3 regions of the Rossellomorea sp. NPDC077527 genome follow, and region 2 is predicted to be linked to each of the others. Evidence: riboswitches for the same ligand, from Rfam matches in the RefSeq annotation. Region 2 holds a riboswitch; each other region holds the start of a gene.

Region 1 (3,280 bases), on a different contig from region 2:
CCATAATGGTTCCATCTGCATCGAATAGAATGATCCGATCTATAATTTCCAGAACATGATCGAGTTTATGCTCTACAATCACTAGGGTTTTGTCTTTACAAATCTCTTTGATTGTTTTCCAAACAGACGCTGTGCTTTCCTCGTCCAACAGTGAGGTCGGTTCATCCAGGAATAGAGTATGGGGTTCTAGAGCAAGAACAGAGGCAATGGCCAACTTTTGCTTCATACCTCCTGATAATGTTGAGATTTTCGTATGGGGATCTTTCATCTCCAGTCCCACTTCCGATAACAGCCTGCGAATGGTCTCTTTCATCTCCTCTCTCTTGATTTGTAAATTCTCCAAGACAAAGGCCAATTCTTCATCTACAAAGGGCATACAAAATTGAGAGTCGGGATCTTGAAATACATATCCATATGAATCAGCTATCTCCATGTTGGAAGCTCTCATAGGGACATCCACAGACCGGGGGATCACCCCGGATAAAACATGAAGAAGTGTTGATTTACCACATCCTGATGGACCCAATAGCAATACTTTTTCCCCTTCATTGATTGACAGACTGACATCATTAAACATCCGTTTTTCCGATCCGGGAACTTTAAGTCGAAGGTTTTCAACATGCATAAAGTTCACCTCTTAATGATGCAATGAATCGTACTCTTCTTGATCAGCACGCCTTACAAGACTTGTGACTCCGGTTTTCTCGAGGGCCCTAACCAAATAAAAAGATCCTGCACCGGCGATGACAATCGAACCAAGTAATCTCGCAACAATGAATAAGGACAGATTCCAAAGGGCCAAATCTCCAATATATCCTTTCATGTAGTCCATAAAGATGGAACCACATGCAGAACCAACTGCCGCGAAACATATAATCGAAAGATCATAGCGTTTATATTTCGTCATAAAGAAAAACAACTCTGCCATCAACCCTTGAATGATTCCAAATAAAAGCACCTCCAGTCCCCATTCTGAACCCATGAGAAACTCCCCGGATGAAGCGGCGATTTCGGCTAAAAGGGCCACTCCCGGTTTTCGGATAATCAAGAATGCCACTGTGGCCGCCATGAACCACATTCCATAGATGAATTGATCCGCATGTAAACCGATTGGCTTCATTAAGTTGTAAAATGGTCCCCAAAGTTTATAAATAACTCCAAACATGATGGAAATGACTACTGTTACTAAAATATCCGTCAGTTTTAATTTAGACATGCTGCTCACCCCTTTTCTTTCCGGCATCCAGAGCAAACGGCCATTTTTCAAGAGTATAAGCCATTTCCCAAAACTGTAACTCATAGATGCTGCTCAAAATGAAATTTTCTTTCATTCTTTCTTTATCACATGCGCTCATTGTTTCTGCCAATTCATCAAGACGATTGATTTGTTCTTCGACTAACTCTTTGAACCATTCCCCTCCATATGCCTCAATCCATTCCTGATAAACCGGCTCTTCCGGAGTGCATGATTTCAAGCGTTCCCCTATCTCGTAATAGAGCCAGTAGCATGGGAGAATCGCCGCCAAGATATCCGCAAGACCTCCATATCTCGCAGAACGATACATATGCGACGTATAGGCATATGCTGTGGGAGCCGGTTTGAAATTCTGTATTTCCTCCTCCGTGATACCTAATCGTTTCGAGAAATTTTCATGAAGTGAAAGCTCTGCTTCATTTGTTCCTACAGCGTGCGATGCCATTCGTGATGTAGTATGTAGATCCATTGCTTTTGACGCACCGAGCGCCTGCACCTTCGAGAAATGTGAAAGATAATAGGCATCTTGCAAGAGGTAGTACTTGAACTTCTCGATGGGGAGCGTTCCATCCCCGATCCCTTTGACGAAGGGATGATGGAAGCTCGCGTCCCAAATTTCCTTGACTTCATTTCGTAACACCGTTGAAAATGACATTATTTCCTACTCCTTTTCCAGACGACCCGAAATGGGCAACAAAAAAAGCCACTTTCCATGATGCATACCGCATACAGAAAGTGGCTTGAGATCAGAATGATAGAATCGTATTCTCCGTGACCTTCAAACACCACTTCCCTCCGCTGGTCTCAACCAGATCAGGTTCAAAGGGTCTTAAAGTCACACTTTAATCTCAGCCTTTTAGAAGGCACCCCTAGTGGATCGTCTTATGAAATTTTGTTTTCGATGTTATCGTATCATGATTCATTTCGTTGTCAACACAAATAGCACAAATCATAGTTTTTTATCAGTTACAAATTGACCCTTGGATGCAATGACATCAAAAGATTTAGCAGTTTTCATTTTTGATGAAATATTTTTTTCTAAAAAAATTCGTCAGTCCCTTTATCTCTTCTTTTTAGAATAGAATAAATATTCAATATCATGCTAGACCATAAAGGGACGAACCTTGTTAAAAGGTCCGTCCCTCGAATTATTTAAACCACCCTTTTTCTTTCGATTGTGTGATGGCTTCGATTCGATTTTTCACTTCAAGCTTGTCGAGTATGGTAGAGATATAATTCCTGACAGTTCCTGTTTTAAGCTGTAGTTCATCGGCGATTTCCTTTGTGTTTTTCCCGTCGGCAACAAGCTCCAGTACTTCTTTTTCCCTGTCTGTAAGAGGGTTCTCTTCACTGTAGACATCATCCATTAGCTCAGGTGCATAAATGCGCTTGCCATCCATCACAAGTCGGATCGAGTTCGCCAGTTCTTCACTAGGACTGTCCTTCAACAAATATCCTTTCACTCCACCTTTGAGCGCACGCTGGAAATAACCTGATCTTGCAAAAGTAGTAAGGATGATCACCTTGCAATCTTCCCCCTTTAATTCCTCAGCTGCTTCAAGGCCGGTCTTCTTGGGCATTTCAATATCCATAATGCATATATCAGGTTTAAGTTCGTGGACGAGGGCAATGGCTTCTTCTCCATTGCCCGCTTTTCCTACCACTTCCATATCATCTTCCAAACTTAAAAGCGAACCCAGTGCGCCCAACAGCATCCGTTGATCTTCGGCAATCACAATTCGAATCATTCCATTCCCTCCCTATCTGTCTGCTTGATTACTTTTGGCACCCGCATAATCAAGGTGGTGCCTTCATCCGAAACAATGTCGAGACTGCCATTCACAAATTCCAACCGCTCTCTCATTCCGATCAGACCGCTTCCTCCTGACTGTGAGTAATCACTTCCGATCCCTACACCGTCATCTTTCACCAAGATGGTCATCTCTTTATCCGATTCTTCAATAAGGAGTTCACAGTAGGAAGCCTTACTATGTTTGACTACATTCGTCACTGCCTCTTTTAAGC
Region 2 (3,280 bases):
TAGATTTAATCTAGGGAGAGGGAACGGGGGTGATTTGGGGTATAAACAGTCCAATATTCAGGACCTTGTCCCCCCTTATGTAAGGCTTATGAATTGTTTCTCAGTATTTGTGGTCCTCTTGACGACACATCTCCAATCCCATTAGTGATTTTTCGTGTACACCCTTCTCTTCTTCTTCCTTTTTAAAACGACGTACAAACCCGTTATGATGACAAAAACGATAAAGGCCCCCACTTGATAGTCCTCCATCATTTTAAGAATCACTTCTTTCTCTCCCTCATATAACTGTCCAATACTCAAAAACAGAAAAGTGGATGGAGCAATACCGAGCATCGTGAGGAGGGAATAGGCCTTCACATCCATTTTCGCCATGCCCGCAAGGAATGGGATGACATTCCCTATATGAAGTGGACTCGCAATCGCTACGCTCCATATTCCATAACGATTGAATTTTTGACCGGCTGCCCTAAGCTTTTCCAGCTTCTTGGGATGTAGCTTCTCCTCCAATTTATCCCCCAGTTTCAAACTGATGTAAAATGGAATATAACTTCCCACTGTGTATAGAAGGCTTCCCGCAACCGAAATAATCCCGATTTCCACCCACGTTAAGTCCAGGATGAATCCCATCGTCACGATAAAAAATGTGCCCACAAAAGGAAAAGCACTTCCTTCAATAAATAGAGAAAACAATACACCCCAAATCCCCCACTCTTCCGCTATATTCAAGATCCAATCTGACATTCGACTCACTCCTGACAATCATCGTATCTTCAGTATAGAAAAAGGCCCGTTTATTCAACAGAAGCCGTAGAAGTAAATTACTCTAAGACTTGGGGTGTATTGACAAAAAAAGACCGGCCTTTTGGAATGGACCAGTCTTGTTGTTTCTATGAAGCCTTTCGGCTGATATCATGTTGATGTGTCCGTACTTTAATCAGTCTTGGTGCTATATTGGTGATGATCGCCAACACAATGGAGCACAACAGAGCCGACCCAAGCATTGTGATACCATTCGCAATGAAAGAGAAGAGCAATGGAGACATATCATCCGGTGCATATTCGGCAAAGAACACGAAACCTGCGATGAAATGCCAGAAATAGCGGGCGAGACTTCCTACAAATGTAGCGATCACAACCCATAGAATCGCTTTGGATCGACGACTGTCTCCTAATGAACCCTGTATCTTCCCGGCAAACATCCCCGCGAAACCGATAAAAGCAAAGGCAATGAAGTATTCAATCACCATTTGAACCGGCGTTGCTATCCAGGCATCCCCTAGGGCGATCTGCAGGATTCCCCATAAGAAGCCCCCTGTCAGTCCCGCTTTCCAGCCCCTTCGATAGGACAATAGAAAAATTGGAACCATGGCAATGGAAATGGAGATACTTGGTGATAGCTTAATAGAGGGCAGCATATCAAGGATGACGGCGAAGGCTGCCATCAATGACGCTTCAAGCAATACAATAAGTCGAGTGTGTTTCATAAAAAATCCTCCTCATGTAATAAAACGAAACCATAAGGAGGATGAATGCATGAATTAAAACACGCACAAAGAGGCGTATCTTCCACATCCCTACGCTAGTCCTAACTAACAGGTTCAGAGGGTCAGAACACATTGTTCAATCTCAGCTTTCGCTCCCCTTGTGGTAACGTTTATGAAGTTATTATGCTTTATTATACATCAAAAATGATAGATTAAAAGGTCGAAAGGCTCTTTTCCTTAAGGTGTCTCACTGAGAGGATCGTGAAGAATGATGACGGGCATTGACTTAGGGGTGACCATGAATCCATATACTTTTCCATCCTTGTCCTTATATGCGACAGAGTAATCTCCAAACTGGGGTGAAAATTCGACGTTTTGGTATTCCAGATCCAGATCCTTGTATTTAAGGCTCACATAGAGGTTGGTGGCGATTCTTGCCGTCAGGTGCTGTACAGTGGAAATCCGGTTGGCTACTATTATGAGGATGATTGCGAAACCGAGTAACATGACTCTCTTTGTCCTGGACAATCTGATCATTCATCTAGCCCCCTTTTTATTTCTTCTTGACTACTATACTCGTATACTCTCTATTATATACCTATTCAATAAGCCATGACAAAAGAGCTACTCTAATGGAATGTGACAAAATACCCATTTTAAGCAGCTCTATTTTAATTGCCTTTATTTTGCTCCCTTTCCAATCACTCAAGGTACCACTTTTCGCTATATGTGAGTTGAGCACCTTCTGTCCCAATCAACATACTACATTTACTGTTCGTGTTTTAGAATATATTGACTTACTTACTCTATTTAATCCCAGATTCATGCACTCTATTGAGTCGGCATGAATCCTACGCTCCAATAGCCATCTTCATCCTTGACCATTTGAAAGCCCATACCCCCTTCGCTACCATTGTCATACTTAATATATCCATCCGTATCGCCTGTTTGAATAAATTTACCGTTTTCTATACCTTTGTATACACGTAGAATATTTTCCTTTGTCCCCCTGTCCGCTTTGGGAAACTTCTCGTCTTCTTCCTTGGTCCACTGTACATACCCTGCCCTGTCTGTGTACATTTCATAAACCAGGTCGTCTCTTTCATCCAACGTTGCCTGGACATAAATTTTTGCAATGCTGATGGGTGATAACCCGTGTAAATGTTCTTCTCTTGGATCCCGGGAAAATTCCTGGTAGACCGCCTCTTCTTCTAGTGTCAACGTGAGGTTCCACTCTTTGGTCTCTTTCTCTACTTCTCTAAATGAAAATGGCAACTTCACACTGAACTTCCATCCTCCATCAAAAACCAGTCTGAAGCTTTGAACATTGACTCTCCCAAGCCCCTCCGAAACCGGTATTTCGTATGTCACATCACTCATGGCTTCTGTCGTCCTCACTTTGACTGCCGTGGTGTCGGTCCATACATTGCCAGGTTCAAAAGTTACATCAGGCTGGGCCAATTTCCCTTTATACACAATGAAGGGATGGTTCCCGAGGAGCTTCTCGGCAGCATCCGGGGTAAAGCTTTTTGATAGATAGTGAATCACTTTTTCTTCTGAATCAAATCCTTCACTCATATACCGATAGGACTCACCTTCATAGATAAAGGTCTCACCCATCCCTTCATCATTAAGGACGGTATCATATCGATTGAACGCTTCTACAATCAATTTATCTGCCGTAGGCTCATCCAGCTCGGTAGGCTCTTCTGGGGTAGGAGCTACGATGACGTCCTGCTCCTTTGAAGCATTTTGACCGTCCCTTTCGACATCGATCAGTTCGAAAGTCAAGAATA
Region 3 (3,280 bases), on a different contig from region 2:
ACTCTGCATTCGTCTGTCTGAATCCATCCATTGCTGAAACCGCCACCGGAAAGAAGCAGATCAACGTAATGACGATGATCTTTGGTAACAATCCAAATCCAAACCAAATGACAAGTAAAGGCGCCAAGACGATAATAGGTATATTCTGCGACAGAATCATCAGAGGATAGAAGGCTTCCCTTACCTTTGGCAGGAGATGGAGCCCAACCGCTGCCCCGATTCCGATCGAACAGCCAATCACAAACCCTACAATTGTAAGAAGCGTCGTTGAAGCAAGATGTCCCTTGAATGCAGACCACGAGGCAACACCTTCTGACCAAATGTCTGAAGGGGAAGGCATCAGCCAAGCTGGCACATCAAATACTCTTATGCTGACTTCCCAAATGATGAATAAAAGGATGAGGACCAAGAAGGGTCTCCATCCTTTCGATAGCCATGTTCTCATCCTTTATACTTCTCCGTTAATTGGTTCATTTCAATACCATCGGGCTGATATAATACTTTGATTTGTGAGATGACGTTCTTGCTTCCTATTTCAATCATCCGTTCATTCATTTGTTCAATCACCTTAAATAAATCTGATAGATTTCCTTCCATCGTCGTTTCTAAGGGATGGACTTCATATCGGACACCTGATTGTTCTATGATGGCAATCGCCTCATCAACATATGGAATGACATCTTCGCCGTTCTTTGTCTTCGGAATGATTTGTATACTTACGAGTGCGTTCCCCATTTTATTCACCTCTTATTTCGGTAAGAATTCGTTCGTGAATGCTTTCTTGCTTTCAAGTTTCTTATCTAATAAATCATTATCATACATCCAAGATGCATAGTTCTCCCACACTTCAAGCTTTTGCTCTCCCCATCTTTCAGCGTCATCCTGATACTTAGGGGCTAACCATTCCTGGCTCTTAATGACTAATTCTTTATCAAGATCAGGAGCTGCTCCCAGAAGGATTTCACCTGCTTCTTTCGGGTTGTCGATGGCATACTCGTACCCTTTGGAAGTTGCGGCAAGGAATGCTTTAACCGTTTCTGGATCTGATTCGATCATTTTTTCATTTGTTGTCAGCACCGGAGTATAATAATCCAATTTCTCAGAATAATCCTTTACATACATCATGTTCAGCTCTTCACCGCGAAGCTCAGCCTCTATACCAGTCCAACCATAGTAAATCCAGGCAAAATCAACATCTCTCTTGACGGCAGTAAAGAAATCAGTGTCTCCCATATTAATGAAATTCACTTTTTCTACATCGGCATTTTTTTGTTTCATGATGGAATCCATCACGGCTTTCTCAACAGGGGACCCCCAGCCGCCATAGCTTTTCCCTTCAAAATCCTTTGGCTTTGTAATACCCTTACTCTTGGGGGATGCAAACCCCGAAGTATTATGCTGAATAACAGCAGCAATGGATACGAGAGGAACATCCTGGACTCTCGCCTGTGTGACACTTTCCTGGTAGCCTACACCGAATTCTGCTTTCCCTGAAGCAACAAGTTGATCGGCTCCGGATTCTCCAGGTAGGATGATATCGACATCAAGTCCCTGGTCCTTAAAGTAACCTTTTTCTTTCGCTACATATAATCCTGTGTGATTGGTATTTGGTGTCCAGTCGAGTACAACCGATACCTTTTTAAGACCTTCTTTCTTCTCATTGGCTGTATCTTTCCCGGCACTACAGGCCGTTAGTAAAAATACTGAACAGATGATGAACATCCATTTTTTCATCTTGTTTCCTCCTTAAATCTTTTGCAGTTTCAACGTTTATTCCATTATTCTTCGCTTATGAAGGTAAATGAATGTAAAACAAAAAAGCGTCCCGGGCTGAAAGCCTTGGACGCATCATTAAACTTGGTTATGTATCGTTTAAGAGAATGTTTCCTACGCTGGTATCAGCCAGTTCAGGTTCAAAGGGTCAGCATCTAAAGGATACAATCTCAACCGGCCATTCCGGTCCCCCTACACATAGAATATGAAATTAACGTTATCTTCTTTCCTACTGTGCCATAGAACGGTTTGTTATTCAAGTATTTCCTTTTAAATTTAGGATCTCTTTTCGCAAAGAGTGTATTGTTATTCTCGCACAGACTATGATTTGCAGATGCTCTGTCACCTGAGTCTGTGGAAGAGGGTGAAGGGAACTAGTGTTGACAGAGCAAAATGGTTCATAAATAGTCAAGAATGTGCATTAGTACTATCTTGGACAGTTTATTGGAGTGGGAATCAATAACAAGCCCATATATCCAAAAGCAACAATCGTTTACGAAAACAGCCTTATTTTAATCCCTGAAAATAATCAGAATTGATCAGTTCCTCAATAAAAAGCATGCAGGATGAGCCCGCTTCTGAATACCCTTGGTGTGAATACAAAAATGCATATTGCAGAAGGAAAAGGATGATGATAGACGGCAATAGTCGATTCTCTGTGGTGGTCAATGAGGTATTGCTTTCATATCCGTCTAGAAACACTTGTATACATCTGATTGAATCGTATCTCTTCTTGTTCGCGCTATTCTTGAGAAGACCTGCGAGGAAGTAAGCGATGTCTGTAATACGGGGGGCAGTCCGAATCCGCGCGAAGTCAATAACACCGATGATTTCTTCCCCCTTCATCAAGATGTTTCCCGAGTGGAAGTCACTATGAACAATTTGGTGTGGCAACTGAGTGTAGTATGACTTCCACCCCTCTATTCTTGATAGTAATCCTGCACCACGTTTTCCGATCGATGTGTTTCCAAGTACGGACATCCACTCTTTTACATGACGTTCAATATCCCAATCCACCACTTCCTGTTGACTGCGATACCCTTCAAAAAGGAGATGAATGTCTGAAAGGTATGCCCCGGCATTTGCTAGTGCTGTCATAGAATATATCTTTAAAGACCTTCCTTCCAGGGCTTTATAAAGTGAATATATTTGTTCTCCTTCTTTCACAAATGGGTACCCTGAAGAAGTTAATAATGGTGATTCAACACAATGGCGGTTTTCCAATAGATAGGAGGTTAAATAGAACTCCTCCCACCTTTTCTCAATGGATAAATCCTCTCTCTTCTTTAAATAATATACTTTCATTCCTTCCTTCACTCTTGCAACATTCGGATGAGGGCCCAGTGGCTCTATGAAAGTGGGATCCACGTCCCAATGTCGTAATATACCCCGCAGAGGTTCAATCATTTCTATTTCCTTTCAAACCGTAGTATTATACTGATAGTATGACTTTGAAGTATTATCTACATACAAAGGAAGAGAGGTTACATCCATGCAAAGAATACAA

Evidence for each region. Region 2 has a riboswitch for thiamine pyrophosphate ahead of thiT (energy-coupled thiamine transporter ThiT). Riboswitches for the same ligand answer to the same signal wherever they lie in the genome.
Region 1: linked by a shared signal. The riboswitch ahead of tenA (thiaminase II) and the one ahead of thiT (energy-coupled thiamine transporter ThiT) in region 2 are both predicted to bind thiamine pyrophosphate.
Region 3: linked by a shared signal. The riboswitch ahead of ACIGG7_RS13865 (ABC transporter substrate-binding protein) and the one ahead of thiT (energy-coupled thiamine transporter ThiT) in region 2 are both predicted to bind thiamine pyrophosphate.

What each region holds. Positions count from the first base shown of each region.
Region 1 is NZ_JBITVL010000004.1:263,090-266,369, forward strand. Features, by position in the region: gene ACIGG7_RS15725 (ABC transporter ATP-binding protein) at 1-625, opposite strand, end outside; gene ACIGG7_RS15730 (ECF transporter S component) at 638-1,216, opposite strand; gene tenA (thiaminase II) at 1,209-1,910, opposite strand; TPP riboswitch at 2,029-2,136, opposite strand; gene ACIGG7_RS15740 (response regulator transcription factor) at 2,404-3,003, opposite strand; gene ACIGG7_RS15745 (sensor histidine kinase) at 3,000-3,280, opposite strand, start outside.
Region 2 is NZ_JBITVL010000001.1:79,448-82,727, reverse strand. Features, by position in the region: gene ACIGG7_RS00395 (DedA family protein) at 142-741, opposite strand; gene thiT (energy-coupled thiamine transporter ThiT) at 888-1,484, opposite strand; TPP riboswitch at 1,555-1,653, opposite strand; gene ACIGG7_RS00385 (hypothetical protein) at 1,722-2,021, opposite strand; gene ACIGG7_RS00380 (DL-endopeptidase inhibitor IseA family protein) at 2,316-3,280, opposite strand, start outside.
Region 3 is NZ_JBITVL010000003.1:780,581-783,860, forward strand. Features, by position in the region: gene ACIGG7_RS13855 (ABC transporter permease) at 1-445, opposite strand, end outside; gene ACIGG7_RS13860 (thiamine-binding protein) at 442-735, opposite strand; gene ACIGG7_RS13865 (ABC transporter substrate-binding protein) at 748-1,734, opposite strand; TPP riboswitch at 1,868-1,977, opposite strand; gene ACIGG7_RS13870 (phosphotransferase) at 2,281-3,180, opposite strand; gene ACIGG7_RS13875 (aldo/keto reductase) at 3,266-3,280, shown strand, end outside.